Regions from separate parts of the Paenibacillus terrisolis genome, predicted to be linked through region 4. Evidence: riboswitches for the same ligand, from Rfam matches in the RefSeq annotation. Region 4 holds a riboswitch; each other region holds the start of a gene.
What was found. A riboswitch is a leader RNA that binds a small molecule or an ion and turns the genes downstream of it on or off. The one in region 4 is predicted to bind cyclic di-AMP.
Positions count from the first base shown of each region.

Region 1 (7,168 bases), on a different contig from region 4:
AAAACGGAGCGGAATCGGCTCTTCGGACACCGTGATCCCGGAAGTCGCATAACCGTCCTGCTCCAAATGCACGGACGGCGCCGCAAGCAGCAGAGGGAGCAGCTTATCCCAGAAAAACGGGGGGATCAGCAGCATTCGTTCGCCGCCGCCCCGCTGTTTATGCGACGCATGGGGAAAATGGCCCGATTCCTGGTACAACCGCTCGTTGCGGTTGATTTCGATGAGCATTTGAATAATCGCGTCATCGGCAGGAAGGAAATTATGCTGTTCCGGGTCATAGTTGAAATTCTTGGAGAAGAGGCAAGGTTCGCGGCGTTCCACTCGTTCGAGAAACTCGCCCGCATTTTTAACGACGTAAAGACGTTTGGCTCCCACTTTCATTTCCAGCCCAAACACGGTTTTCCGGTATCCCAAAAGATGCGGCTTCAACGTAAACTCAATCTCCAGCGGCGTTCTCAGATCGAACCGGCTGCCGCCGCGAGTGGAACGAAGGGAACGTTCGTCGAACAAGCCGATCACGTCCCGGGTCAGCCAAATATCCCGCGAAGAAATGCCGGCCGAACGGGGTTTGGAAAGGATCGACCGGGGGACAAGCTGCTCGTAATCCGCTTTGCCTCCGCTATCGGGCTGCAGCAAGGAAGAGTGGGAGCGAACCGGATCTTTGCCTCCTTGGAGCATATCGTGAACGCCAAGCAAAACCGCGGCAATATGCTTGCAGTAATTATTGAATGAGTAAAAGGCCGGGCAGTTGCATTCCGCATGAACGTCCCCGTTCCGGTCGATATGCACCTGAACCTGATAGCTGCCGGTTCCACGAACAGTTGCTTCATACTCTCCCGAGGCATGATCGATCCGCAGATATTCGACTTTTCCGGTTTTATAGTAAGCTTCTCCCCGCTCATAAGAGATTTGTCCGCATAGCAATTTTATGACCCGCTGGGTTAATTGAAAGCTCATTGTAGGGTTCCTTCCTGACAAAAACGATGGTTTCATCCGATATTTATTCTATACCAATGATAACAGAAAGCGGTGAGATTTGTAGAATCGGATTCAGGTTATGGGGAATATGGATGATTTTGGTCGTGAACATATCAGTCAATTATGAGTCTATTATCAGTCTTGTTGGCATTTAACTCCCCGGACAATTAAGATAAGATGATGAAGACCCAAAAAGGGAGGGAGCTCTACTGGAAACCTACGCTTGCCTTTATATTTTGCGGGGGGATCCGTTCCGGCCCGGAACTTGCGTCGATTTATGCGCCGATTTGACGGAGGTCGGCCGAACCTCTACGGACAATGCCCCGGATGTGGCATTTACCAATATTTTTATCTCCCGCAAGCATCTGGCGATTCGCAAAGAAGAGGAGCACGCCGTTGCTTACGACTTGGGGAGCCGGCACGGAACCGAGCTTAACGGAGTCAAAATGATTCCGCACGCTCCTTATGTGCTGGAAACCGATGATATCCTCAAGCTGGCCAGGGGGACAAGTGTGCTTCATTTTTCATATACTCTGGGCGAGCAAACGCTGGAATTTGAGCCGTTCGCCTTCGCTTCGCTGGCGGAAGAATCGATATCGGAGCGGGTAGCGATGAATTGGGAGAAACGGGAATGTTTTGTGGACGACATCAAAATATCGATGTCGGAAAAAGAATTTTTGCTGCTGAAGCTGCTGCACGATCATGCCAACCGCCTAGTGACGATCCGGGAAATCAAACAGACGGTTTGGCGGGACCGGAACCTTGGGGAAGACGGCGCGCCGGACGTAACGATCGACGAGCTCAGCGCGCTGATTTACCGTATCCGGAAAAAATACGGGAGAGATACCTTCCAGATCAATGCGATCCGGGGAAGCGGATATATTTTGGAAACCTGAGGGTGGTTATGGTACGGGGGGAACGGTTGTGAGACGGATAAAGGGATGGATGAAACGGAAGCGGTTTTGGCTCGTGCTCGGACTGATTGTTTTCGTATATTTGAATAATACTTCTTTATTGGCCGCGGAACGCGGCGGAGAGCCCAAGCTGCTGGCGCATCGCGGACTGGCGCAGACGTTTCCGATGGAAGGCGTTCAGAACGATACCTGTACTGCCCAGCGGATTTACGAGCCGGAGCATTCCTATTTGGAAAACACGCTGCCTTCTATGGAAGCGGCTTTTGCGGATGGAGCGGATATGGTGGAGTTCGACGTAAAGCTGACCAAAGACAGCCAGTTTGCCGTCTTTCACGATGCGACGCTGGATTGCCGCACGAATGCGCAGGGGACGACACTGGATTATACGATGGATGAGTTGAAGGCGCTTGATATCGGTTACGGGTACACGGCCGATCAAGGCAAATCTTATCCGTTTCGCGGCAAAGGCGTGGGGTTGATGCCTTCGCTGACGGATGTATTGACGCGCTTTCCGGACAAATCGTTCCTAATTCATATCAAGAGCGATAATCCCGATGAAGGCAGGCAACTGGCCGGCTATCTCGCCGAGGTGCCGGAGGAAGGCCGGAAACAACTGGCCGTTTATGGCGGGGATCAGCCGGTAGCCGCTGTGAAAGAGCAGCTTCCGGACATGCGGGTGATGTCCAAAGCCACGTTAAAGCAATGCTTGCTGTCTTACGAGGCTTCCGGCTGGACGGGTTATGTTCCGAATGCCTGCCGGAACACAGAACTGCACATCCCGGAAAAAATCGCGCCCTGGATTTGGGGCTGGCCCGATAAGTTCCTGAACCGGATGGACCGGGTAAATACCCGGGTGATCGTGGTGGGAGGCGATGGCAGCGAGTTTTCAAGTGGATTCGATACTGTCGCGGATCTTCGGCGCCTGCCGAAGGATTATTCCGGCTGGATATGGACCAACCGGATCGACCGGATCGGGAAAGCGCAGGCCAAAGTGCAGACCGGGGATTGAGCGATACAGGAGGGTGTCCCAGAAGTCATCTATGACGGCTTTTGGTACACCCTCTAATACTTATCATAACAGCAGAGCAGAAAAATCCTGCCAGATACCTGGTCGACTTTGAGGATTTGCGTTAGAACAGGTCAAACACCAACCCAAACACCAACCCAAACACCAACCCAAACACCAACCCAAACACCAACCCAAACACCAACCCAAACACCAACCCAAACACCAACCCAAACACCAACCCAAACACCAACCCAAACACCAACCCAAACACCAACCCAAACACCAACCCAAACACCAACCCAAACACCAACCCAAACACCAACCCAAACACCAACCCAAACACCAACCCAAACACCAACCCAAACACCAACCCAAACACCAACCCAAACACCAACCCAAACACCAACCCAAACACCAACCCAAACACCAACCCAAACACCAACCCAAACACCAACCCAAACACCAACCCAAACACCAACCCAAACACCAACCCAAACACCAACCCAAACACCAACCCAAACACCAACCCAAACACCAACCCAAACACCAACCCAAACACCAACCCAAACACCAACCCAAACACCAACCCAAACACCAACCCAAACACCAACCCAAACACCAACCCAAACACCAACCCAAACACCAACCCAAACACCAACCCAAACACCAACCCAAACACCAACCCAAACACCAACCCAAACACCAACCCAAACACCAACCCAAACACCAACCCAAACACCAACCCAAACACCAACCCAAACACCAACCCAAACACCAACCCAAACACCAACCCAAACACCAACCCAAACACCAACCCAAACACCAACCCAAACACCAACCCAAACACCAACCCAAACACCAACCCAAACACCAACCCAAACACCAACCCAAACACCAACCCAAACACCAACCCAAACACCAACCCAAACACCTCACCCGTCCGTCACTTCTTGAAATAGCGGCCTGTTATAGCCTTATTCCACTGAAGAGGCCTCATTCTGGATGAATAGCGCCATTTTATGGCCTTATTTATTCAGAAGAGCTCCTTTTCACTTGGTTTTGGCCGGTTTGCCGAAAATAGGGCCCTTTTGCACCGCTATTTTCAGGAAAATGCGGTCTCGGAGTGAAACAAGGCCATTTTGTACCGCTATTCGAGAAATCGCCGTTTGCCGTTTATTGTTGATTCCAGGCCAGGAAGGACCTGTTCAGCAAAAGGAAAGTTTGCCGGGACCGACTCAACTGCGCACGAGCAGCTCATCCTCGATGCCGGGCTCACTCCGGCTGACCGGAACGCCGGCAAAGCTGGCCCAACGCGGACCAGCGTGCTATGCATCAAGGGAAGCCGAAGCTTCCGGCATTTTCGACTTCGAATTTGCCGAAACCCAGCCCGGGGATCGGATGGATTTTGAGAAAAGTGAAGAAATACCGAATTCGGAAGAGTATTCGAGAGTTTTAGTGTGGTTCCCCACAGAAAAACGCCGGATTGGAGTAGTCATGCTTTTCGCATATTCTTTACAGGATAGCATGCCGAGAGTAAGATACGTTCATGAAATAACAATGATTACTATTTAAATTCAATCGCTGAATTTCCGAATAGGAAATCGGGGGAACCAAATGATGAGCGTAAGTCTGGTGTGGGAGCCGGACGAATGCGCATCCGGGGTGAATCCTTAAAGAAGAACGGCCATGGACCCTTCTTTGAGGTAGGGCGACTCTCACCGTCCGAATCCGGCAGCTAACCTCGAAAGCGAGGAACGGTTTATACCGCTCCGGAGAGAGGATGATGAAGCTTGTGATCGGAACAAGACCACAGGGCTCCTAAGCCTCTGTGGTTTTTTGCGTTTAAATTTGAAAAATTATAGTCATAATGAAAAAAATCGCTGAATCTTTCTGAAAACGAGAAAGAGCGGGGGAACCAATCGAAAGCCGCCAGGCGGCTTCCATGGGGTGAATCGCCGGGCATGGTTCGAGCAGCCTTTGTCCGGGGTAGGGCGACTCTTGCGTCCGAATCCGGCAGCTAACTTCGCAAGCGTCCAAAGAGAGTCCAAACATCTGTCGACTATAGACGCGTTTCATTAAACGTGCCTGAAGAAGCTGGCGACTTAGTTCTCTCTTTTCGCAGGGCTTCTTTTTTTGCGCCTTCGGCTACTAAATTGGAGGAGAATAATCATGAATCATGAGGAAGAATATATTCTGGTTTCTGCGCCTACGAAAGCGGGATTGGAATTTATTCGGACATTGCAAATCAAGAATCTGCCGTTTGCCGTATTGACCAACAATGAAAAAGAGAAGCGGCGGATGGATAAATTAGGCATAAAGCACATTATTAAAGTGGATACTAAAAAACATGATTCGTGGTTGATTCCCGATTTGCCAATTGGCCCTGTGTATCTATTTGAAAACAGTTTGCCGCTGTGCTGTTTGTATATTCAGATCTGCCAGTCCTGGACGAGAAAGCCGATCTATGTCATCGTCCACGGAACAAATTCCAGACTCGTCTACAAAGCGCTTGGAGCAGATTATGTTATTTATTCAAAAGGCGACAATGTTTCCTTTTTAATACCTTGAACACGCAAGAAGGGGAGGTACTACTGGAATGCTTGATGTGATTATGATCGGTTCGTTTGTGATTTTAACGGTATTTTGCCTCGGAATTGCGTCCTGGGCGAGCAGAGTGATTGATAAAGGAAGTGCGGAACAATGATTTGGGCTTTGGGGGTTATCGTTTTTTTGATGTTTGTGTATCTGCTGTATGTTTTATTGAATCCGGAGAAGTTTTAACTCAGTTGTCTTAGGAGGGTATGAAGGAAATGGTTGCCATTCTTTCCATTGGAGTCACGCTGCTACTCGCATTGCTTCTGGCTCGTCCGGCCGGATTGTATATGGCCAAAGTTTTCGATTATGAGAAGACGGGGCTGGATAAGTTTTTTGGCCCCATCGAAAAATTAATATACGCGATAGGCGGGATCCGACGGGAAAATCAGTCCTGGAAAAAATATGCCGCGTCGGTCCTGGTCAGCAACGGGGTTATGATCTTGCTGGTTTACCTTGTATTTCGGACGCAGTCCTATCTGCCGCTTAATCCAAGCGGAGTTCCGAACATAGAACCGACGCTCGCCTTTAATACGGCGATCAGCTTCATGACCAATACGAACCTGCAGCATTACAGCGGCGAAAGCGGATTATCGTATTTGTCGCAAATGATCGGGATTGTGTTCATGATGTTTGTGTCTCCAGCCACTTTGCTGGCTGCGGCAATCGCTTTTATCCGCGGACTCGCCGGCAAGCAGCTTGGTAATTTCTTTGTCGATTTGGTTCGTGCGCTTACTCGCATTCTGCTGCCGGTTGCGTTCGTGATGGCGCTTGTTTTTGTCGCCCTTGGCGTTCCGCAAACGCTGGAGCCTACGGCACTTGCCCATACGCTTCAAGGCGGCGATCAACTGATTGCCAGAGGTCCGGTCGCTTCATTGCTGTCGATTAAAATGTTCGGCACGAACGGCGGCGGGTTTCTGGGGGTCAACTCGGCACATCCGTTCGAAAATCCGGACGCGATCAGCAATTTGCTGCAAATTTTGCTCATGATGGTATTCGGTACAGCGATTCCGTTTACGTACGGGAAGATCGTCGGAAACGCCAAGCAGGGACGCGTGCTGTTCCTTTCCATGTCGCTGATGTTCATCATCATGCTGGTGATCTCGTTAACAGCCGAATACCATGGGAATCCGGTGCTGAACAGCTATGGCATCCAGCATGATCAGGGCAGCATGGAGGGCAAGGAGGTCCGCTTTGGCGTTGCGCAATCGTCTCTTTATTCAGTCGTGACAACCGCTGCCGAAACCGGGGCCGTGAACACGATGCATGACACGTTAACTCCGCTCGGCGGGTTTGTGGCGATATCCAATATGATGCTCAACACCGTTTTTGGCGGCGCGGGGGCAGGGTTCATGAACGTGCTGATGTACGCGATTATCGGCGTATTCCTGGCCGGTCTGATGGTCGGCCACACGCCGGAATTTTTAGGCAAAAAAATCGAAGGCAAGGAAATGAAGCTGGTTGCGCTCACGATGCTGATTCCTCCTTTCATTATTCTGGTGCCGACGGCATTAGCTCTGTGGTTATTTCCGGACACGATTTCAAATCCTGGCTTTCACGGTCTGACACAGGCGTTGTATGAATTTACTTCGTCCGCTTCGAACAACGGTTCCGGTTTTGAGGGACTCGGCGACAATACTCCATTTTGGAATATTTCCACCGGCATCGTGATGTT
Region 1 covers NZ_JBKFGG010000006.1:220,474-227,641, forward strand. The annotation lists gene ACI48K_RS08670 (DEAD/DEAH box helicase) at 1-957, opposite strand, end outside; gene ACI48K_RS08675 (FHA domain-containing protein) at 1,215-1,874, shown strand; gene ACI48K_RS08680 (glycerophosphodiester phosphodiesterase family protein) at 1,924-2,901, shown strand; gene ACI48K_RS08685 (hypothetical protein) at 3,023-3,820, opposite strand; gene ACI48K_RS08690 (hypothetical protein) at 3,904-4,473, shown strand; cyclic di-AMP (ydaO/yuaA leader) riboswitch at 4,471-4,666, shown strand; cyclic di-AMP (ydaO/yuaA leader) riboswitch at 4,770-4,949, shown strand; gene ACI48K_RS08695 (hypothetical protein) at 5,071-5,469, shown strand; gene ACI48K_RS08700 (signal peptide protein) at 5,498-5,605, shown strand; gene kdpF (K(+)-transporting ATPase subunit F) at 5,602-5,682, shown strand; gene kdpA (potassium-transporting ATPase subunit KdpA) at 5,712-7,168, shown strand, end outside.
Region 1: linked by a shared signal. The riboswitch ahead of ACI48K_RS08695 (hypothetical protein) and the one ahead of ACI48K_RS23790 (C40 family peptidase) in region 4 are both predicted to bind cyclic di-AMP.

Region 2 (7,168 bases), on a different contig from region 4:
TCTCAGCCAAGCGGCGAGCCTTCCGGCAAGCATGCCGACACTTAAGACGAACAGCACTAAAATAAGAAAATGATGTATCGATTCGGTCACAGCCGATTCCACATGAGTCACACTCCAACTGTCGAAGCCACATGTATGGCCTTTTATTGATTAATTACCGTTTCAAATTGCTCGATATTTTTCTTGGAGCCGATGATAACCATAATATCGCCTTGGCTAAGCTGGTCCATGGCGGTCGGAGCTACGATAATCCCGCTTTCGCGATGGATTGCCACAATGCTGCACCCGAAACGGGCTCTCGGATTGAGATCGCCGACGATTTTGCCGTTTAGGCATTCAGGAACATTCATCTCTACGATGCTGTATTCCTTGGACAATTCGATGTAATCCAGCAGGTTTGGCGTTACGAGCTGATGGGCCACGCGAATCCCCATGTCCCTCTCCGGGTAAATGACTCGATCCACGCCCAGCTTCTCCAGCGCCCGCCCGTGCAGAACGGAGATCGCCTTGGCGACGACGGTTTTCATACCAAGCTCCTTCAGCAAAATGGCCGACAGAATATTTAGCTGAATGTCGCTGCCGATCGCCACGATGCCGCAGTCAAAATTGCGCACGCCCAGCGATTTCAACACCTCTTCATCGGTGGGGTCAGCCACGACCGCATGGGTGAGTTGATCGCCCAAAGCCTCCACGATTTCCTCATTCCGGTCAATGCCGAGCACCTCGTAACCAAGATCCATCAGCTCCAGAGCCAGACTTGATCCAAAGCGTCCCAGCCCGATCACCACAAACTGCTGTGTTTTCATTGTAGATTAATCCCCTTATCCTATGATCATTTTGCCTTCCGGATGGCGATATAATTCTTTACCTTTTTTCGGACCGAGCGCGTATGCCAGCGTAAGAGGTCCCAGCCGTCCGGCGAACATGGTGAAGCTGATGATGATTTTGCCGATTAAAGTCAGCTTGCCGGTCAATCCCATGGTCAAACCAACCGTACCGAAGGCGGACGTTGTCTCAAACAGAATGCTGAGGAAGCTGGCATCCTCCGTCGTCGACAAGATCATGGCCACGGCAATAACCAGAAACAAGGCCAACATCGCCAGCGTAACCGCTTTGAAAATCCGTTCCTGGGCCAGACGATAACGGAACAACACCAAGTCCGAGCGCCCGCGGATCATGGAAATCACCGCGCCGACCAGAATCGTAAACGTCGTCGTTTTGATCCCGCCCCCGGTGGAGCCCGGCGACGCCCCGATAAACATCAGGATGATCATAAAAAACTGGGTGGCCTGACGCAAAGCGCCGATGTCCAGTGTGTTGGCTCCCGCCGTTCTGGGCGTTACCGATTGGAAGAACGAGCTCCAGATCTTCGCGCTCCAGTTTAACGGCTCCAGTGTTCTGGAATTCGTGAATTCGAATATAAAAATAACGAGCGCCCCGACAACTATCAGTGCGGACGTCATGGACAACACGACTTTGGAATGCAATGACAGCCTGCGGTGGCGCCGAAATTCAATGAGATCGGACAAGACGATGAACCCGATCCCCCCGGAGACGATCAAAAACATGGCTACAAAATTCGTGACCGGGTCGCCGACATATTGCGTCAGGCTGCGGTATTCGCCAAACAGGTCAAATCCGGCATTGTTAAACATCGAGACGGCGTGAAAGACTCCGAAATAGACCGCCCGGCCAAACGGCATGTCAAAAGCCCAGCGCAGCGCGAAAGTCACGGCCGCACAAGCCTCGATGACGAGCGAATACATCAACACCTTGCGGATCAGCCGAACGATGCCCTCCATCGAATTCTGGTTCATCGCCTCCTGCAGCAGCAGACGGTCCTTCAGCGATATTTTCCGCTTAAATACGAGAGAAAATAACGTTGCCATGGTCATGAATCCCAACCCGCCGACCTGAATCAGCAGCATGATCACGACTTGCCCGAATGTGGAAAAATACGTTCCCGTGTCCCGAACGACCAGACCGGTTACGCAGGTTGCCGAGGTTGCCGTAAACAAAGCATCGATAAAAGGCGTCGTCTCTCCCCGTGTACTTGAGATCGGCAGCATCAGCAGCAGCGCGCCCAGAAGAATAATCAGGGCAAAACCCAGCACAAGAATCTGGGGCGGAGAAAACTTGAACCATTTGGATAGCAACCTATTCACCTCATCGCTTAATTAGGAAAAACAAAAGAAAAAAGCACTGGAAATCCAATGCCTTTCGGGTTTGGCTCCTGTTGCAAAGGCCTACGAGGTTAGCTGACGGATTCGGACATGCACAGTTGCCCTATTCGCTCTCTTACCCGGCATTCCTGCCGGCTCCAAGCGAAATTCACCCCGGAAAATTCGGTTCCCCCGTTTTCAAATGAAATTCGGCCGTATTTTATTTTCATCGAGTTACATTTCATTTTTATCAAATGGATTATAATCCATAATCCAACCTATCACAATGGCTCTTTTCGATGAAATAGCCTTGAAAATCGTGAAAACCAAGAACTCATAGCTTATGATCTCGCTAAATCTAACACATTGGGGAACTTATCTTCGATTATTGGAGGTTTTCATTTATATTTTCATCACCGTCTCTGGCGCGCGGGGTACGCCCTATGATATCTTTACTGTGACGCGATTGCAGTAAAATAATCCCTTTTACAAAAATTTTAAAGGAGCTTAACCATGAACTTGATATCGCAAACCTCTGGGAGGAAAATCAAGCCCAAAACGCTTTGGCTGATGGCCGCGCTCGGATTTATCGTTTTTATCCTTGTTCAGGTTCTCCCGACCGACGCGTCGGAAACGCTGCAAATGGAGCAGCAGGAGAAAACGATTTCCAAACAGCAGGCAGCAAGCGCTGCCGAAGATTTCGCCGCATCCCAGCTTCAATTGGAAGGAGAACTTAAGCCTGCTCTCGTTACATATGAAACGCAATCGGATTTATACGGTTATTTGGCCAAAGAAGATCTGCTCGGCCCGTTTCTGAAATCCTATGACAAGAACTTTCCTTATGACGTCTTTCGCGTTCGTTTCAATAACCCGAATGAAGTGTTGTCCGCATTAACCGTAGACGTCCACATGACGACCGGAAAAGTGGTCAGCTTCGAAGAAATCACGACCGCCAGCAATAAAAATAAGCAGGATATGCTAAGCAATGGTTCGGAAACCGTCGACAGCCTGCGCTCCTGGGAAGGCGATTTGACGCTGGAGCAGAAAGAAAAATTAGCCCAGCCTTACTTGACGTATTTCGGGTTTAACAAAAGCGGGATTCAACCAGCAGCCAATGAGAGCGAAGTCGGCTTGTTGTACCAAATCCCGGATTTCAAGGTCGGGCAATCCAAAGCCCAAATCAAATTCAGCTTCGAATACGGCCAGGTTTCTTCGATGGAAGCTTCCTTCAGCGTTCCGAAATCACATACCGATTACGTGGCTCATCAGACCACGATTGCCAACTGGCTGACGTTTGGCGGTTATGCCCTGTTCACGTTTGTTCTGGGCATTTTGGCCATCGTCTACAGCGGATTGACACGGGTGCACACGTCTTTTAAAAGAGGGATTTTCCTGGCTTCCGTCTACTTTGTTCTTTCGACCGCCAGTACGATCAACATGCTGCCCGTTTTCCAAAAAGAGAGCATGTCTTCCGCCGTGCTGCTTATCGGATTCATTATCCAGGGATTAGTTACCCTGATCCTTGCCGCCTCCGTTTATTTCTCCTTGGTTGGGGGAGACGGATTGTGGCGCAAACAAGGAATCGCCCTGTGGCCGCGCGCCAAGGAGTCCGGATATGGACGGCATGTTTTGGGCGCGGTGTCCGACGCCTATGCCTGGGCCCTGATATTGCTGGGCGCACAGTCCGTCATCTTTTTTGTACTGGAACGAACGCTTCACACCTGGTCGACGACCGACGCCACACAGTCCCCATACAATATGATTTACCCAATTTTCATGCCTCTGCTTGCTTGGGTAGCCGGGATTGGGGAAGAAGCCGTATACCGGCTGTTCGGCATCCCGATGTTGAAGAAAATATTCCGCAGCACATTTGTCGCCAGCGTGATCACAACGATGATCTGGGCGTTCGGCCATACGCTGTATCCGATTTACCCTGTCACTTCCCGTCCGATCGAGCTGCTGTTCATCGGTCTGCTGTTCAGCTTCATCTTTTTGCGGTACGGCTTCGTGACGGTCATGTTCTCGCATACGATTTTCGATACGATTCTGATGTCTTTAAGCATCATTTTCATGGGCGGCGCCCTGAATTTCACGGCAGGCGTGTTTTATATCGTTCTTCCCGCCATCGTCGCTTACGTCGTCTACCGGTTTAATCCGCCGGGGAAAGAACGAAAGCCGCTGCCGTTCGACAAAAAAGAGGAGCCGTTGTTTACGACTCCTCATCCCGAAGGGCATTTATAATTTCATTCGCCAGTTTATCACCAATGGAAAGAGGCCGGAAGTCTTCGACGGAGGCCTCTTTAATTTTTTTCAGCGAGCCAAAATGCTTGAGCAGCGCTTTACGGCGTTTTTCCCCGATTCCGGGGATCGCGTCGAGCCGCGAGGTCACCATTGATTTGCCGCGCTGTTCGCGGTGGAACGAGATGGCGAAGCGGTGCACTTCGTCCTGAATGCGCTGCAGCAGGTAAAATTCCTGGCTGTCGCGCGGCAGGTGAATCGGCTCCGGCGGATCATAAGCCATCAACTGAGCCGTCTTATGTTTCGCGTCCTTAACAAGGCCGCAGACGGGAATGTACAGCCCCAGCTCGTTCTCGAGAATTTCGGTCGCCGCAGAAATTTGCCCCTTGCCGCCGTCCACAACGATCAGATCCGGCATCGGCAAATTCTCCTTCAGCACCCGTTCGTATCTGCGGCGGATCACCTCGCGCATCGTTTCGTAATCGTCCGGGCCCTGTACGGTCCGGACTTTATATTTGCGGTATTCCTTCTTGGCCGGCTTGCCGTCGATGAATACCACCATCGCCGAAACGGGGTTCGTCCCCTGGATATTGGAGTTGTCGAACGCTTCGATGCGCGACACCGACGTAAGTCCGATTGATCGGCCGAGGTTCTCCGCGGCCTTCGATGTCCGTTCCTCATCGCGTTCGATGAGGCGGAATTTCTCGTCCAGCGACACGCGCGCGTTGTCGACGGCCATCGTTATCATCTGCCGCTTCAGTCCACGCTGCGGCACCAACACCTTCACGCCGAGCCACTGCTGCAGCGCGTCCGCGCCGGAATCCGGCCCCAGCAGCTCGCCTTCGGGAGCGGCCGAAGGGCTTGCCTCGGCCTCGGCCGCTTTGCCGGAAGACGGCTGGACTTGCTCGCCGGCCTCATCCGAAACCGGCTGCTCCGGCAGGGCCGCCGAAACCTCGTCCGCCGCCTCCATTGCCGGGAGAAGAATTTCCTGCGGCAGCGCCGGATTATCGCTGTAATATTGGGCCACGAATGACAGAAAATCTCCGTATGCCTCCCCGTAGAACGGAAACGACGAGGCGTGGCGTTCAATCATTTTGCCCTGGCGCATATACAATATCTGCACGCACATCCAGCCTTTATCCACCGCAAACCCGAAGACATCGCGATTCTTGGCGTCGGCCAGCGTGATCTTCTGCTTCTGCATCAGCGCGTCGATGTTGATGATCTGATCCCGCAGCTCCTTGGCGCGCTCAAAGTACAGGTCCTCGGCGGCCTCCTGCATTTTTCGCTGCAGATCTTTTTTAATTTCCTCGTGCCCGCCGCTTAGGAAAGAGGTGATTTCCTGTGTCATCTGATCATAAGAGGCTTGCGGCACCTCCTGTACGCACGGAGCCAGGCATTGGCCCATGTGATAATACAGGCAGACCTCCTTCGGCATCACATTGCATTTGCGCAGCGGGTACATCCGGTCAAGCAGCTTCTTGGTCTGCTGAGCGGCATACGCATTCGGATAAGGGCCGAAATATTTCGCCTTGTCCTTAAGAACCCGGCGCGTAACCTCCAGCCTCGGATGAGGCTCGTTCGTAATTTTGATATAAGGGTATGTCTTGTCATCCTTTAGCAGCACATTAAAGCGCGGATGATGCAGCTTGATCAGATTGCACTCCAAAATGAGCGCTTCCATGTTGCTGCCGGTTACGATATATTCAAAATCGCGGATTTCGGAGACCAGCCGCTGCGTTTTGCCGTTGTGGCTCCCCGTAAAATAAGAACGGACCCGGTTTTTAAGCACCTTGGCCTTGCCGACGTAAATAATGATGCCGTCCTTGTTTTTCATCAGGTAACAACCCGGCAAATCGGGCAGCAGCGCCAGTTTGTGCCTGATGGCCTCCAGCGCTTTCTCCTGCTCCTGAATTTCGTTCAGAAAAGAATCCATGCTCCTAAACCTCCTCACGCATGGAACTGCTGACTTCAGGCGGACTCCATAGAAAACGCCCCCGGATAACCCGGAGGCGTGATCCTAGGCATATACTGCTGCCGCCTTATCCAACCTTATTGATGTTTGGAAATCAGGTTTTTCAAAGCATCCTTGGAGTTCAAACCGACGATTTTGTCAACCGGTTGGCCGTCCTTGAACAGGATCAGTGTAGGGATACTCATAACTCCGAAACGGGAAGCCGTTTCCGGATTATCATCAACGTTAAGCTTGGCAATTTTGATCGCATCGCCTAAATCGGAAGACAGTTCCTCCAAAATCGGGGCGATCATTTTGCAGGGGCCGCACCAAGGAGCCCAGAAATCAACAAGAACCGGACCTTGCCCTTCAATTTCGGTATTGAAAGACTGATCGGATACACTAACGATGGCCACGAAAATTCCTCCTTATGTGTCTGCCCGAAACATGCATCCGCAAGCTCGAGACAGCTTTTGTTAGAATGATAATGAATCGGCAAAACTTATGAAAAAAGCTGCCGAAACAATTATACCACAAATTTTTAGCAAATGGGAATCCACGGCAGCGAGCCTGCTTTACAAATTTCAGCGTCCCTGGTTATACTAAGAGTAACCTAAAACCGAATTGTCTATGATGAATTTCACGAAAATGAACATTATTTTAGCTAGGAGGCCGCCGACATGGATGCAAATCCGCAAGCTAACGACCCGCGCCAGCATATTAACGAAGAGCCGCGCAATGACTTGTTCGATTTGATGAACGGATTTTTCGGCATGCTGACGCTGATGGCCGTTATTTTTTTCGGCATGGTCAT
Region 2 covers NZ_JBKFGG010000010.1:9,310-16,477, forward strand. The annotation lists gene ACI48K_RS11695 (cation:proton antiporter) at 1-102, opposite strand, end outside; gene ACI48K_RS11700 (potassium channel family protein) at 144-806, opposite strand; gene ACI48K_RS11705 (TrkH family potassium uptake protein) at 822-2,156, opposite strand; cyclic di-AMP (ydaO/yuaA leader) riboswitch at 2,229-2,387, opposite strand; gene ACI48K_RS11710 (CPBP family intramembrane glutamic endopeptidase) at 2,676-4,403, shown strand; gene uvrC (excinuclease ABC subunit UvrC) at 4,372-6,336, opposite strand; gene trxA (thioredoxin) at 6,453-6,770, opposite strand; gene ACI48K_RS11725 (YqzM family protein) at 7,035-7,168, shown strand, end outside.
Region 2: linked by a shared signal. The riboswitch ahead of ACI48K_RS11705 (TrkH family potassium uptake protein) and the one ahead of ACI48K_RS23790 (C40 family peptidase) in region 4 are both predicted to bind cyclic di-AMP.

Region 3 (7,168 bases), on a different contig from region 4:
AATGGTATCCCGCGGGAGGGCGCTCATTTCCAGTCGATCGGCAAGATCAACCATCGTCATAATCATCTCGACTTCGTGGTAGCCGTCCGGCCGTTTATGCAATACGTCGAGCATCAAGTTGATTTTAGCCGGTGCTTTTTCGTAAATCTTCAAGGCGTTCACCCACCCTCAGCAGTTCCATAAATTTATTCGTGTTGTTACACTTTATCTATTTTAAGAAAAACTTCATTCTTCGTCTATGTATGAAAGACAAACACTTCTTTTTTATCTTACTTCATCCTGCTGCAAAAACAAGTTCCAAGCGCACAGAGCACGTATTCATCAACAAAGGAAGCCCTCCCTGAGGGAGAGCTTCCCGGCTTTTTTTCGCCGCCCGTTAGGGCTGCTGCTTGGCTGCGGCTCGTTCCGCCAGCTCAATCGCTCTTTTCACCATATTCCCAGCATCCTTGGCCTTAATGCCTCCCCAGCCTTCCTTCTGAACGGTATCGTAAAATCCTAAATCCTTGGCCAGCTCGACCTTCAGATCCTCCGACATTACGCTTCGTCTTCTGCGCGACATGTTCAGTCCTCCTTAGGGATTGTGGATATAGGAACAGAGTTAGTATCCCGCAACGGATTCCCGTTCATGCAGGAAAGACACTCCCTTTCGCTGCAGCCTTACGCCTCCTTCAAAGAATCGGAGCGTCAATAAAAATAAAAAAACGGCCTCGCATGAAAACGAAGACCGTTTAGTAGTGACTTGGCATGATGTTCACGGTTTAATATACGAAAGCCTCATCTCGTTGTTATCGTCACAAATCATAACTTCAACGGATTCGGTAAGTATATCGGCATAACTGTAAGACACACGTTTAAAGGTCTGCTGTTCTTGATCCAGCTTCACTATAAAGACCGAAGGATAGGTCTCTTCCAAAACTCCGGTACGTTCAACCGTTTTCCGGCGACCACCGTTGGCCCGAAGCATAATTTTCTGTCCAACGTGGGCGTCGAGACTATGCTTGATTTCTGACAGTGCATTTTTAGCCATTGCCTGTGACCACCTTCTTTCTTTGTCCATTATACATGAAAGGGAGTCGCCTGTCAAATCAAAATAATTAATTATATCAGCAAGAAAAATGTATTGTCAACATTTTTTTTATGACACTTTGCGTATACTAAATAACCGGCACAAAAATACGCAGTTCCCAAGGCATAAACCTCAAGCTCTGCGTAAAAGAAATGTATGAAATGATCCCAAAGTTCCGGCCCTTACATCGACGGAACAACCTTCAGCGAAGAAAGATCCCGGAGCTTCGGCAGGCCGATCCGGTAGCTTCCGCGGGTTTCTATGCCGCCTACCCCCTGGGCCCCGCTGATCGTATTGTTCAGCACGTCCGTGATCTGGATCGTGTCGCGGATCGAAGTCAGCGACGCTTTCGCCGCGATGTAGACCGGATCCAGGGCGTGGATCAGCACGCGGGCCGGAGAACTCGCAAAATTGGCACCGGCTTGCAGCAAAGCCTCAAAATGCGATTGGCAAGCCCCCGCCACGATCGTTAACGAATCGAAATTACGCTCATACTGCCGGGCCGCCTGAATCGCCTCCACGAAATATTTGGAATTTTTGTAGCTGGTCAAATTATACAAGTCCCCGGACGGGCGATGCTTCAGCACGCCGTCATGCCCGGTCAGCACCACGATATCGGGCTGAACGGACGGCAGCAGACGATAAAGCGTTCTGGCCATCTGCGACTCCGACACGTAGTAACCTTGAGCCGGAATCCGCAGCTTCTCGTATAGACTTAAGCTTTTCTGCAAATACCTCTCGTCCCCGTCCAGGTGAAGCACCTTGCCCGGGACTTCAAAATAGGACGGCTCCCCCTGCGGCTGCGGGTACCAATCCGTACCGATCGTCATTTGATTGCGTTCCGCCAGCACCTTCCGGTCTTGTGTCATCCGTTCCAGCGATTCAGCCTCTTTGATGCGGGCGCGCTGCGCTTTCTCGCCGGGGGAAGCCGGGTCTACCTTGACCAGGTCGGTCAAAGGCGCATCCGCCAGCAGCCGGAATTCCGTCCCTTTGATGATAGCCTCGCTCCGCTCTATTCTTTCTATCCGGAACGTTACGTCTCCTCCGTAAGATTTGCGGACGACCAAGTCTCCCAAATTCGTCAAATCCATCACCTCTTTCCCATCGTATGGGCTAGGCGAAGGATTGGTTACAATTGCGAGGGTTACGAATGGCTGAACCCGGCCGCAAGCAGCGTATTGCTAAGCCGCGCGAACTCCTCCAGGCTGAGCGTTTCCGCACGCCGGGAAGGTTCGATTTCCGCGGCCCCAAGCAGCTGCTCCAGCCGTTCCCGGCCTTCTCCGGCGAAGAAGCGGGTTTTCAGGTTGTTGGAGATTGTTTTTCTTCTTTGCGCAAAAGAAGCTTGTACCACGTCAAAAAAGAACTTCTCGTCGTTTACGGCCACCGGAGGCGTTTTGCGCACCGTCAAACGAATCACCGCCGACTCTACGTTAGGCTGGGGAATAAACACGCTGTGCGGCACCGTACAGATCAGCTCCGGTTCGCTGTAATACTGAACCGCTATGCTGAGACTGCCATAATCCTTGCCGCCGGGAGAAGCCGCCATCCGCTCCGCCACTTCCTTCTGAATCATGACGACGATATGCTCAAGCGGGAGGCCTTCCTCCAGTAGTTTCATCAGAATCGGGGTCGTCACGTAATAAGGCAAGTTAGCCACCACGCTGACGCCGCTGACCCCGCCAAATTCTGTCTCAAACAACGCGCGCAGATTCAGCTTCAGCACATCGCCGTGAATGACGCGAACATGCGGGTGCGGCTCCAACACCTCTTCCAAAATCGGCAGCAGACGCTGGTCGATTTCCACCGCAACCACTTTCCCGGCCTCCTGAGCCAGTTTTTCGGTCAATGCGCCGATCCCCGGCCCGATTTCAAGAGCCCCCTTGGACGCGTCCAAACCGGCGGCTGCAACGATTTTGCCGAGTATATTTTGATCGATCAGAAAGTTCTGACCCAGACTTTTCTTAAAAGAAAATCCGTGCCGTTGAATAATTTCCTTCGTCCGGCGCGGCGTAGAAACATCTTCATTCCTGTTCATGGGTGATTGACTCCTTTGTCTTCGAGCTCCGCGAGGGCGGCCGCGAATTCTTCCCTGCTGATCTTGAACACCGTCAGCCGTTTATGGAACTGCTTGCCGTTGCAGTATCCGATGCCAAGCAGCTCTCCCATCACCCGCCGGCGTGCAGCGGCTTCCGGATGAACGATCAGGCCCGCCTCTATCAAGTCTGCCCAATCAATGAGCCCCTCCACTCCCTGAAGCTCGCAGCGGACCTTGGAGAGCGCTTCGCGGATCGCCTCCGGCGAAGCGTTCTCCACGCCGATGTCTCCGCGTTTCGTGGCGTCCGCTTCCCGTATAAAGGCATGCTTGCACCCCGGAACCCGGGCCGCGACGATTTTACGGATTCGCTCCCCCGCATGGTCGGGATCCGTAAAAATAATAACTCCCCGCCGCTCCTGCGCCAGGGCAATTTTTCGCAGCGTCGTCTCGTTGATCGCCGACCCGCCCGTCTCGATCGTGTCGGCCTCCACGGCCCGTTTAATCGCGACGGTATCGTCGCGCCCCTCCACCACGATGACCTCTTTGATCATGTGCCGTCTTCCCTTCCGTTTACAACAAAAAGAAGAGGAAGGCTCCTCTTCTAATCCAATGTCTTATTCATCATCCTAATACTATCTTATTCCCCTCGCAAAGTAAAACGAGGTTAGTTTAATTCAGGCTTTGTCGGACCGATGACATATACGGTACGGCCCTTTTTGAGCCCGAAATTTGTCGCTGCCTTGAGCGAGTCGTAATATACGTCAATCTTATGTCCGTCGATAGCGCCGCCGGTATCCTCCGCCTTGCGGAAGCCGAGCCCTTCGATGTAGACCCACCATCCGAGCGGAACGATGCTGGTATCAACCGCAATGGTTCTTCCTTGCGTTACGCGCGTCCCGGAAGCGGTTCTCGTGCCGATACCTTCCTCTTCGGAGGAATAAGCCGTTAAGGTAACGTTTTTAAGTACCTTTTTGTATTTAAACGACACGCCGCCTTTTGTGGTCAGCCCGCTGATATTTACCGCGTTCGGATTACGGGTAATGCTTGCGGATTTGACCTCTGCCGGCTTTTTGACGCCAACTGCGATGACCTTGGGCTGAGCGCTTACCGCCACTTCTTTGCCAAGCCACCGCTTCGTTACGAATTTGCCATCCTCGTACACCTTTTCGATGTTGTGAACGACCACGCCATTGCTTCCCGGCTGAAGGACTTTGGTTTTGCCCTTAAGCAGGTTCTCGTCTGACGTCTTCACGATGGTGAACGGAACTGTAATTTTTTCCTGAACAGTTTGCTTGCTGACACGGACGATCTTGATATCCGAATCAGACGTTAGCGCGCTGCCCAGCGCCGGTTTTATTTTATCGTCTTTGCTCAGGGCGATGCCAAGCTCGGTGATGGCCCCCTGTACGCTGCTTTTCGTGGTGAAATGAACCTTCGTTGCTCCGTCCACGCTTACGGTTACCGGAACCGCATGCACGGCAACAAAATGATTGTCCGCCCCTTGCGAGCCGGCAAGAAGCTGGACTGCTGAATCTTGCTTGCTCAGCATACCGACTGGCGCTTTCTTAAGATCCGCCTGAGACACGCCTGTCTCGGCCGATTGGATCTTGCCTTCCGCTACCAGAGAAGTCTCTTTTTTATCGTTTTGGCCAAATAGCCAAATCAGGATGATGATGATCACTGCGACGGTCAGAACTCCAACAATCGAAATCTGACGTAAATTCTCATGCTTCCATCGCATTGCGTAAGACATGCTGGATGAGCGTGATTGATGGGTGTCTTCTTTGTGGAAAATGCCCATTTCGTCCGTCCTCCTTCATAGTCCCGCCGTCTAGGTCGATGCATGATACGTTTGACGTGACTACAGATCGTTTTTACGAAACGCGGTGAAATCCCCCGTATTTCGCATCCTGCCCCAGTCTACCTGGCATATGTCACCTCCTGTTTAACAACAGTATGATGACCCTATTACTTTTATTCAAAAACAAAAGAAGCCTAAAGAAAGAGTTAGAGGAACTCCTTCGTGGCTTCCGAATTGTCTTGGTGTAATAGGATGCACGAGTTACCTCTCTTATTGACGCTTACGAGGTTAGCTGTCGGGTTCGGACGAAAGAGAGCCGCCCTTTCTCAGTTCATTCGCTCATGGCGCAATGACCTCGAATTCACCCCTAAGACCCTGTAAAGAAATCAAATACAGCAACAGCCGGTGCTCTAAGCACTGCCCTTAACCATTCCTGTATCGGTTCCCCCGTTCTCCAAATGGAGATTCAGCGAGACTGGTTCATGGAACCAAAGTCATCGAATAGGCTCGCCCAACTGACGAGTGAGCCAAAATGACTACAGAAGAAATTCTAACTTGTTTCCATGCATGTTGTAAAGGACGAATCAACCACGTTTTTTAAAAAAAATGGTTAAAAAAATGTAACTAACTTGGATTTTCTGGTTAAAAAGCATTCATATTTCGAAAATCCTGCTTTTTTCGGCCCATTTGCTCCGGAATTCACCGTATTCCAAATCGTTCCATTGCATTTCGGGAGGTAATTTCGGCGATTTCCTCCACGAACACCCCTTTTAACTCGGCCGCCGCTTCCGCAACCAGACGTACATGGGCGGATTCGTTTCTTTTCCCTCGAAATGGATGCGGAGTAAGATATGGGGAATCGGTTTCGATCAACAAACGGTCCATCGGTGTTTTGGCTAAAACTTCCTTTGGCTGTTTTGCATTTTTAAACGTTATCGGTCCGCCGAACGACAAATGGAATCCCAAATCCAGACACATTTTGGCAATTTCCCAACTACCGGAGAAGGAGTGAAGCACACCTCCGACTTCGCTCGCTTTCTCTTCGCGCAAAATTCGGACTACATCCTCGTGCGCTTCCCGATTATGGATGCTGATGGGCATTCCGAGGCTGCGAGCGAGGCCGATTTGATCGCGGAAAACTTTGTGCTGAACCTCTTTCGGTGACGTATCCCAGTAATAATCCAGACCGATCTCGCCGATGGCCACGACCTTCTCATGCTTGCATAATTCAGCGATCCAGTCCAAATCGCCCTCTTGCATCGTAATCGCATCCTGAGGATGCCAGCCGACGGCGGCATAAATAAAGTCATAAGATTCCGCAAGTTTCATCGTCGTCGGGATCGTTTCACGGTTAAAGCCGATATTGATCATACGCGTAACCCCTTGTTCCACCGCGCGGGCAATCGCTTGCTCACGATCTTCGTCAAACTGGGGCGCATCCATATGGGTATGGGTGTCGAATAACATCATCGATAGTTCCTCCCAGGCTGTTTTTTGATTCGTTTCTTAATGCTGCTGCTCGAAAATCCTTGCAATGTTTGCCGGCAGCCGGCCGATCACAGCGGATAATTTATTGTCGGGATAGTACAAATGAAATTTGCCGCGGTGGAGTCCGCTGATCGACCTTACAATGTCGGACACCTCGGAAATTTCCCGGAGCCGGTCGCGTCGGTCGAGCAGCAAGATCTGCTTCTGTCCGAAAGCTTCCTCCGGACGAAACACATCATAAGGCAGATCGGTCGGAAAATCAATTTCCAGATCGTATTCCGGGTTAAGCCCGGCCTTAGCAAACGCCTCCCGAATTCCCTCGATCGTTTCCAAATCCAGCGATTCGCATTCTACATATTTATACAATTTACGTTCCAAGAATCGACCGCATAAATCACTGAGCAAAGGATCGGACTCTTGCTTCCACTGCATAAAGGCCGTTTGCATCAGCGCCTCATCCAGCAGTAAATATTCCTGGACCGTTAATTCACGGTTAAACAGTCCCGGCAAAGGATCCGGCAAGAACTTAAACGAATGCCCGGCCTCTAAAAGCTCTTTGGCCCGGCGCAAAATCTGCCGCAAAATGATCTCCGAGCTGCGGGTAACGGGATGGAAGTATACCTGCCAGTACATTTGGTAACGGGACATCAAATAATCCTCAACCGCGTGCATGCCCGACTCCTTGACGACTACCCGGCCCTGATGAGGACGCAGCATCCGCAAAATCCGGTCCATGTCAATCGTGCCGTAATTGACCCCGGTAAAATAGGCGTCCCGC
Region 3 covers NZ_JBKFGG010000033.1:12,769-19,936, reverse strand. The annotation lists gene ispE (4-(cytidine 5'-diphospho)-2-C-methyl-D-erythritol kinase) at 1-153, opposite strand, end outside; gene ACI48K_RS21140 (protein sspF) at 377-559, opposite strand; gene veg (biofilm formation stimulator Veg) at 752-1,027, opposite strand; gene yabG (sporulation peptidase YabG) at 1,249-2,157, opposite strand; gene rsmA (16S rRNA (adenine(1518)-N(6)/adenine(1519)-N(6))-dimethyltransferase RsmA) at 2,211-3,101, opposite strand; gene rnmV (ribonuclease M5) at 3,098-3,652, opposite strand; gene ACI48K_RS21115 (G5 domain-containing protein) at 3,766-4,902, opposite strand; cyclic di-AMP (ydaO/yuaA leader) riboswitch at 5,165-5,384, opposite strand; gene ACI48K_RS21110 (TatD family hydrolase) at 5,602-6,372, opposite strand; gene ACI48K_RS21105 (HD domain-containing protein) at 6,409-7,168, opposite strand, start outside.
Region 3: linked by a shared signal. The riboswitch ahead of ACI48K_RS21115 (G5 domain-containing protein) and the one ahead of ACI48K_RS23790 (C40 family peptidase) in region 4 are both predicted to bind cyclic di-AMP.

Region 4 (7,168 bases):
AACCTTTATGAAGGAATCCGGAGGCAAGCTCCGCGGCGATGTCATGCCTAAAGACGGCTGGGGCTCCATGGAGCTCACGGAGTTGCGGACGACCGACGGAATCTCCTTGCTCCACCGGATTCAGTACGTCCAGCCCGACGACGGAAATTCAAAGGATAAAACCTTGGTGAAGGTGCGGCTTCCCGTCTCGGTTCAAGGCGGAGAGAGCATCACACTGAACCTGAAATTCACCGTCAAGCTGCCGAAGGTCTTTGCCAGAATGGGGACTGCGGGCGATTTCGTCATGGCCGGCCAATGGTTTCCGAAACTGTGCGTCTATGAACCTGTGGGGACGCGCGACCGTACGACGGAAGGCTGGAACCTGCACCAATACCACGGGAATTCCGAGTTTTATTCCGATTTTGGCATATACAGCGTAAGAATCAACGTCCCGGAAAAATACACGGTGGCGGCAACCGGATTTCCGACCAAGGCCGCGGTTATTCAAAACGGACGAAAGTTCGTGCAATATTACGCCGACGACGTTCATGATTTTGCCTGGTCCACCTCACCCGACTTCGTTTACGCGGAAGAGCCCTTCTCGTCCGCAGACGTACCGGGGGTCCGCATCAAGCTGTACTTGGATCCCGCCCACGAGGATCTGAAGGAACGTTACTTCTACGCCGCCAAAGTAGCATTGTCCAACTTCAGCAAATGGTACGGGCGTTATCCCTACTCCACTCTCTCCATCGTCGTGCCCCCCGCACTGGGGAACGGAGCCGGAGGAATGGAATATCCAACCCTGATTACCGCCTTTGGCGCAAGCAGCGATACTCCCGGTTACGACGAACTGGAAAGGACGGTTATTCATGAAATCGGGCACCAGTTTTTCTACGGCATGGTCGCCAGCAATGAGTTCGAAGAAGCTTGGCTTGACGAAGCTTTTACCTCATACGCGGAAGATAAATTGATGGAGCAGGAATTCGGCATTACCCCGAATCTGCCGATTCAGTCGGCTTTGATCACAACCCCGGCTTCACTTACGCAAAACGCCTGGAAATACGGATCCGGGGACAGCTATGCCAAAAACGCATATTACCGCGGCAAATTGATTCTGCTTGATATCGAACGGCGTGTGGGAACCCGGACGATGAAACGGATTATGTCGACCTACAGCATCAAATACCGGTTCAAGCATCCCACAACCGCGGACTTCCAACAGGTTGTCGAGCAGGTTACGGGTCGCTCTTGGAAAACCTACTTCTCGCAGTATGTCTATGATGGGAAAATGGCCGACTTCTCGGTCGATCGAATCACGGTGAATCAGGTCAACCGGAAGGGCACCGAAGTATACGAATCCACGATCGATATCAGCCGAAAAGGCGGATCCGCCCCCAAAGTGCCGCTGCTCTTCACCTTCAAGGACGGTCACATCGTCCGGAAACAGTGGAACGGGGAAGGCAGCAAGGTTCAGCTCAAGCTGGATTACAAAGAACCCTTAGCCTGGGTGCAAATCGATCCCGACTATACCCTCGTGCTCGAAAACAAGCACATCAACAATTACTTGAAAGCCGAAGTCCCCGAACCAGTCAGAACCCGCTCCAATATCAGCGTAACCAAGCTGCTGGAGACCGTGCTCGGCTCGTTCTTGTGGTGATCGGGCTTAAAAGCTAAATAAGTTGAACCAAAGATTGAATCCACATAACGGCAGCCGTGTGAAATATTCTTTCGATTGCTGTTGCTCCTGGTTTTCTTTGATTCATTTAATTCAAATGGATTAGAAATCCGTTCACAAAGGCGAATGCTTACGAAGTAGTTTTGAAGTGCTTGAAACTTTAAAAATGGTTCAATAATTCAGATTTTCAGCACCGAGAAGGTTGGATGAAGCTAGGGACTGAGTAGCGGAGCGTAGGCTGAACCTACGTGAGCAACGGAAGGCCCGGCTCAATTCAAGATTCGATGCCGATTAGGCTTCATGCTTAGCTTTGTGATCAAAAGATGAATTATTGAACTACCCTACTCACAAAACTTTAAGGAGAGAAGGATATGACCTATGTGCGCCAAGGCTGGAGCCTGATGAAGAACCAGTTTCCCTCCGTCATCATCCTGTTTTTGTACCAGCTGCTGTGGGGGATTTTCCTTTACAGGCTCATCGACACCGCAGTGACCCAGGTACTGCAAAGATACCCTGACCCGCCGCCCACCGGGCTCAGCCGGATCCTGTTCCTGTTCGAAGGACAGCTCGGGCTAAGCACCAACCCGGATGTACGCCTGTATTTCTGGCTGCTGATTGGCATGACTGCGGTCCGTCTGCTGATGACCCCCTTAATCCAGGCCGGAATTCTTTACGGACTTGTTCCAAATGACGCCAGAGGAACGGGGCTTCCTCTTTTTCAGGGAATGAAGGAATTCTGGAAGCCGGTTGTCCTTTTTTATATCCTGGAGCTTGCGCTTACTTTGCTGCCTTCGCTCTGGATTATTCCAAAGCTGACCTCTCTGTGGCCCGGCCTGCTGCAAAAAGGACTTGACCTGCCATCCTCCTTAACGATCCTCGGCTATGTGCTGGGCTGGCTCGCTTACGGATGGTTCATCCGGCAAACCTTGCTGTTCGCATTGTTTGGCTACTTGTTCAAAGCCGGTGTATGGAATTCCCTGTTGATTTGTTTCAGGCATCTTCTTCAGGGTCTCGCCATATCCCTGATTCTCATCGCTTTCGGACTTGTTCTTTTCACTTTATTCGGCACGGTTTCTTGGATTTGGACCGGCCTTCTCGCCCTGATTCTGCAGCAATCCTATCCTCTTATTCGCAGCGCGTTTAAAATATGGAGAGTCACCTCTCAATATCGGCTCTGGCAAGCCAAGTCACAAAATAGTTAATTTTTTTTCACCACTTTCAAACCTTGAAAGCACAAGGCCTCCGCGGATACGCGGGGGCCTTGTGCGTTAAAGTGCCCTCTTAAACTTGTTAATTAACCATTGCCAAAAGATGCCTGTATTTGTTACAATAACAACAGCACAATTTCAGTAACAGTTTTGTAATCATTTTTGTCACCTTTGGCAAGAATCTTCTACTGAATGACGAACTAGTAATTTCAGGTGTGAACTAAGAGCCGAATTCCCTTCGCCAGGGAAACGGGGGAACCATTTTGGGTGAATTGATTCCGAAGTCAGGAATCATAGGGGACCTTCAACCGAATCCTCAAGCTAACCTCGTAGGCATTGGAAGGAGCATAACTTCTTGAAAAAACAGTTAGCCGCAGCAGCAGTAAGTTTTGCCATTCTTTTCACAATTGGAGCTGGTAGCGCTTTCGCGGATTCCAAACTGGACACTGTAGTCGATTCGGCTCTTGGATCCAGCTATGTATCCGGTGGAACAACCACAGCAGGCTTCGATTGCTCTGGATTTACGATGTACGTGTACTCTAAGCTTGGTATCAAGCTTCCTCATCAATCCGGCTCTCAATACAAAATGGGAACCGCCGTTTCCAAAGATGAGTTGATCCCAGGCGACCTGGTTTTCTTTAACACTTCCGGCAAAGGCGTTTCACACGTAGGAGTATTTGTAGGCGACGGGAAATTTGCTCATGCCTCCTCTTCCAATGGAGTAGTCATCAGCAAATTAAGCGAAAAGTATTATGTTGAGCGTTATGTTGGCGCTAAACGCGTTATGAGTACCGACAAATATGAAGACGTTACAGGAGATTCCGCTGAGCAAGACAACGTAGAATAATCAGGAACCGGAAACCCGCAAGAAAGTGATTCGATGCTTCGATCATTTTCTTGCGGGTTTTTTCTATTTATTTGGTATTTCCCATCTAGGAATCATTACCCGGCTGACGGCCATTTCAATCAGGACTTAAGCCTTCTTTTTCTTAAATATCAGGCATCGAACTTGTCAAAGCTGGGCGCGTTTGGTAGAATAACCAAAGGCAATAGTAACAACTTTGTAATCTTTGCTGTAACTTTGTTTTTGTGCACATACTACAACAAAACTGCCGAATTCCCGGTGCACGGGAAACGGGGGAACCACATCAGGGTGAATTGATCTCGCTCCAAAGGGATCATAGGGAACCTTCAACCGAATCCTTAAGCTAACCTCGCAGGCCTCGGAAGGAGCAAGACATCATGAGAAAGACGATTGCAGCAGCGGTAACGAGTTTGGCTTTGGTGTTCACTATGGGAGCCGGAAGTGCCTTTGCGGCCACACCGACTACGACTACTTTGAGCAGTGTCGTCAAATCCGTATACGGCACACCTTACAAATTCGGAGGAACCACCCTTGCCGGGTTCGATTGCTCCGGATTTACCAGATACGTGTTCAGCAAAATCGGCGTTCAGCTTCCTCGCGTATCAACCGCCCAATACAAGCAAGGAACGCCGGTAGCCAAAAGCAACTTGAAAGCGGGCGATCTTGTCTTCTTCAATACGCTTGGCAACGGAGTATCCCATGTTGGCATCTACGTCGGTGACGGCAGCTTTGCGCACGCCTCTTCCTCAAAAGGCATCCGCATCGACAAGCTGAGCAACAACTACTACAACAACCGTTACGTTGGAGCGAAAAGAATTCTGAGCCAATACAAATTTTCCGTATTTGCCGCAAACTGATTTCATGAATCTTTATTTGACCCTCTATTTTGGAGCCGCCCTGATTCTTGCCGGAATCGGAGCGGTTTTTTGTTCCCTGCTTATATAACGAGATAAGCCCGCGAAAGGTTACCGTTTTCCTGCGTGTTTCAATTGAATATTTACAAGCCCGTCTTTTCCCGGTAGAGTGAGGTTACAAGATTCTACGGAGTTCATCTTAGTGACGGCATTCCTACATTAGAAGGAGGCGCAAAGATGGATAAGTTTATCCCGGAATTTCATGTCGTTCCCATGGAGGAAAGTCATGGCGCGGAAATCTGCACCTGGCGTTACGACTCCCCTTACGATATTTATGGCTGGCTCCCGTGGGAGCAAATGAAAGCGCTTGATGTGGAGTTTGGCAACCCGGTTTTGCGGGCCGAGCAATATGTTTCCGTTTTAGACGAGAACGGAGTAATGGCGGGTTTCGCCCAATATTTCCCCCTTACCGGCGTAACACGCTTAGGAATTGGCATGAAGCCTGAATTATGCGGACACGGCCACGGAAAGGCGTTTGTTTCCGCAATCGTAAAAGAAGCGGTTCGCAGAAATCCGGACCACGAGGTTGATCTGGAGGTTCTCACTTGGAACAACCGGGCGATCCGGGCTTACCAGAAAGCTGGCTTTACGATCACCGACCTATACGAGAAAATGACCCCCGGAGGCGTATCCAAACCCTTTTACTGTATGGTCTACCGTGGAGATCCCGGTCTTGCGTAAGTGCCGCTCGCAACTGCATTCGACCAAACCGACAAATCGCCTATGATAAATTGCACTTTAATGGCAGTATTTTTCGTTGATTGTGTGCTATTTTTGACATAAAGGCTATGATCCACCATATTGTTCCGTTATAATGGAAATGGTAGCTTACATATGGAGGGGCGATGGAATGCAAAAGTGGATCATGAGCGGACTTTTTTTCGCGGCATGCGCTTTGGCTGTCGTGCTGATGTTCACCCTGCCGGGCAGGGAGCAAACCGAACAGGAGGCTAAGCCTCAAATGCCCGCAGTTACTTTAAATGCCGAGCAAGCCCAAGCCACGGTTGAGGCGAACTGCATCAGTTGCCATGGAGACCAGCTGCAGGGACAGGTAGGTCCCAACCTGCAGAAGATCGGAGCGGAGCTGACGGCTGACGAATTGTATGGAATTATTACCAAGGGCAAGGGCGGAATGATGCCTTCATTCAAAGATCGTTTGAAAGATGAGGAAATTGCTAACGTCGCGATGTGGCTCTCCGAGAAAAAATGACGGCATCGGCGCAAAGCAAAGCAAGCCCGCCGGGAACCTGAAGTTCCTGGCGGGCTTTTTGGCAAGCTATCGATTTAATCGCCCTCGACCCGTCAATCGGCGGAACGCGTTTTTTCAAATGCCTCATTATATTGCTGGGCTTCTTTGATGTCTATCGCCGTAATTCCGCCTTCCTCCCAAGTTGTTAAACGAAGCGTCACGGTTTTGTGGTCAATGGTGATAAAAGGGTGATGATTAAACGCCTCCGAAATGGCGGCGACCTCATCCACAAAAGCAATCCCTTTCATAAAATTGGAGAACGTATATTTTCGGTAAATCCAGCGTCCTTCCTCAAGCTCCCATCCTTCCAATTTTTCCAGGTGCGCCTCTATTTCCTGCGGTGTAAACGGCATTTTTCTTCCTCCCCGTTCTCTTCAAGAGCTCCCTTTAGATAACGGTTTCACTGATGTTGTGCCGGGCTCTTTGCTACATATTGTATTCCCCTGATCTCATCTTCATGCGCCTTAGTCCAAAGAGACTCTATAACATCATCTATTATTAAATATTTTGTTTGCCATCAAACCAGCTTGATGGAGGTAAGCTCTTCTTCCCCGATAAGGAAATTTATCCGATGCGTCTCGGCATCGTAAATCACAACCGCGCTTCCTACCGAAATCACGGGTTCCGTCCCAAGCCCGTAGAACAGATCCTCGGCCAGCGCCTCCCATACCTCATTTTTTTCTTCAGCAGACAACCGTTCCCAATCTTCCTGCTCCATTTCGAAAAATTCGTAGCTATCCGAGATGCGGCCGACTGCGGCCGTCAAATCTGCCAGAATATATTCATAGTCCCTACCGTGCTTTACTCCCACGGGCAACAATCTCCCTTCTTGACCCTGTTCTTCAGGCTGTGATCTTATTATACCGGAAAAAACCACTTAAAAAAAAACGGAAATCTGTCGATAAAGTAGATAAATCATTTTTTTGGAAAAACCAAAGGAGTCAATCTGCAAGGATGCGGTTTGGCCAAAGATTGGAATCAATTTATCTCAAGGACGAGGTGTACAATGGAAATTTCATCAATTATCGGACTTATTCTCGGACTCATAGCGCTTATTGTAGGGATGTTCCTGAAAGGGGCGCCTATCGCAAGCCTGGTTTCCAACCCTGCAGCCTTCGTCATCATCTTCGTCGGTACGGCGGCCACTTTGTTCATGGCCTTCCCGATGACGGAACTGAAGAAATTCCCTAAATTGCTAAAAATGACGGTCGTAAAACCGAAAATGATCAGCAAGGCGGAACTCATTACGCTGTTTATGGAATGGGCGACCATTACCCG
Region 4 covers NZ_JBKFGG010000046.1:14,864-22,031, reverse strand. The annotation lists gene ACI48K_RS23800 (M1 family metallopeptidase) at 1-1,636, shown strand, start outside; gene ACI48K_RS23795 (hypothetical protein) at 2,026-2,856, shown strand; cyclic di-AMP (ydaO/yuaA leader) riboswitch at 3,078-3,213, shown strand; gene ACI48K_RS23790 (C40 family peptidase) at 3,218-3,709, shown strand; cyclic di-AMP (ydaO/yuaA leader) riboswitch at 3,963-4,100, shown strand; gene ACI48K_RS23785 (C40 family peptidase) at 4,105-4,584, shown strand; gene ACI48K_RS23780 (GNAT family N-acetyltransferase) at 4,819-5,322, shown strand; gene ACI48K_RS23775 (c-type cytochrome) at 5,492-5,851, shown strand; gene ACI48K_RS23770 (4a-hydroxytetrahydrobiopterin dehydratase) at 5,944-6,243, opposite strand; gene ACI48K_RS23765 (hypothetical protein) at 6,408-6,701, opposite strand; gene motA (flagellar motor stator protein MotA) at 6,897-7,168, shown strand, end outside.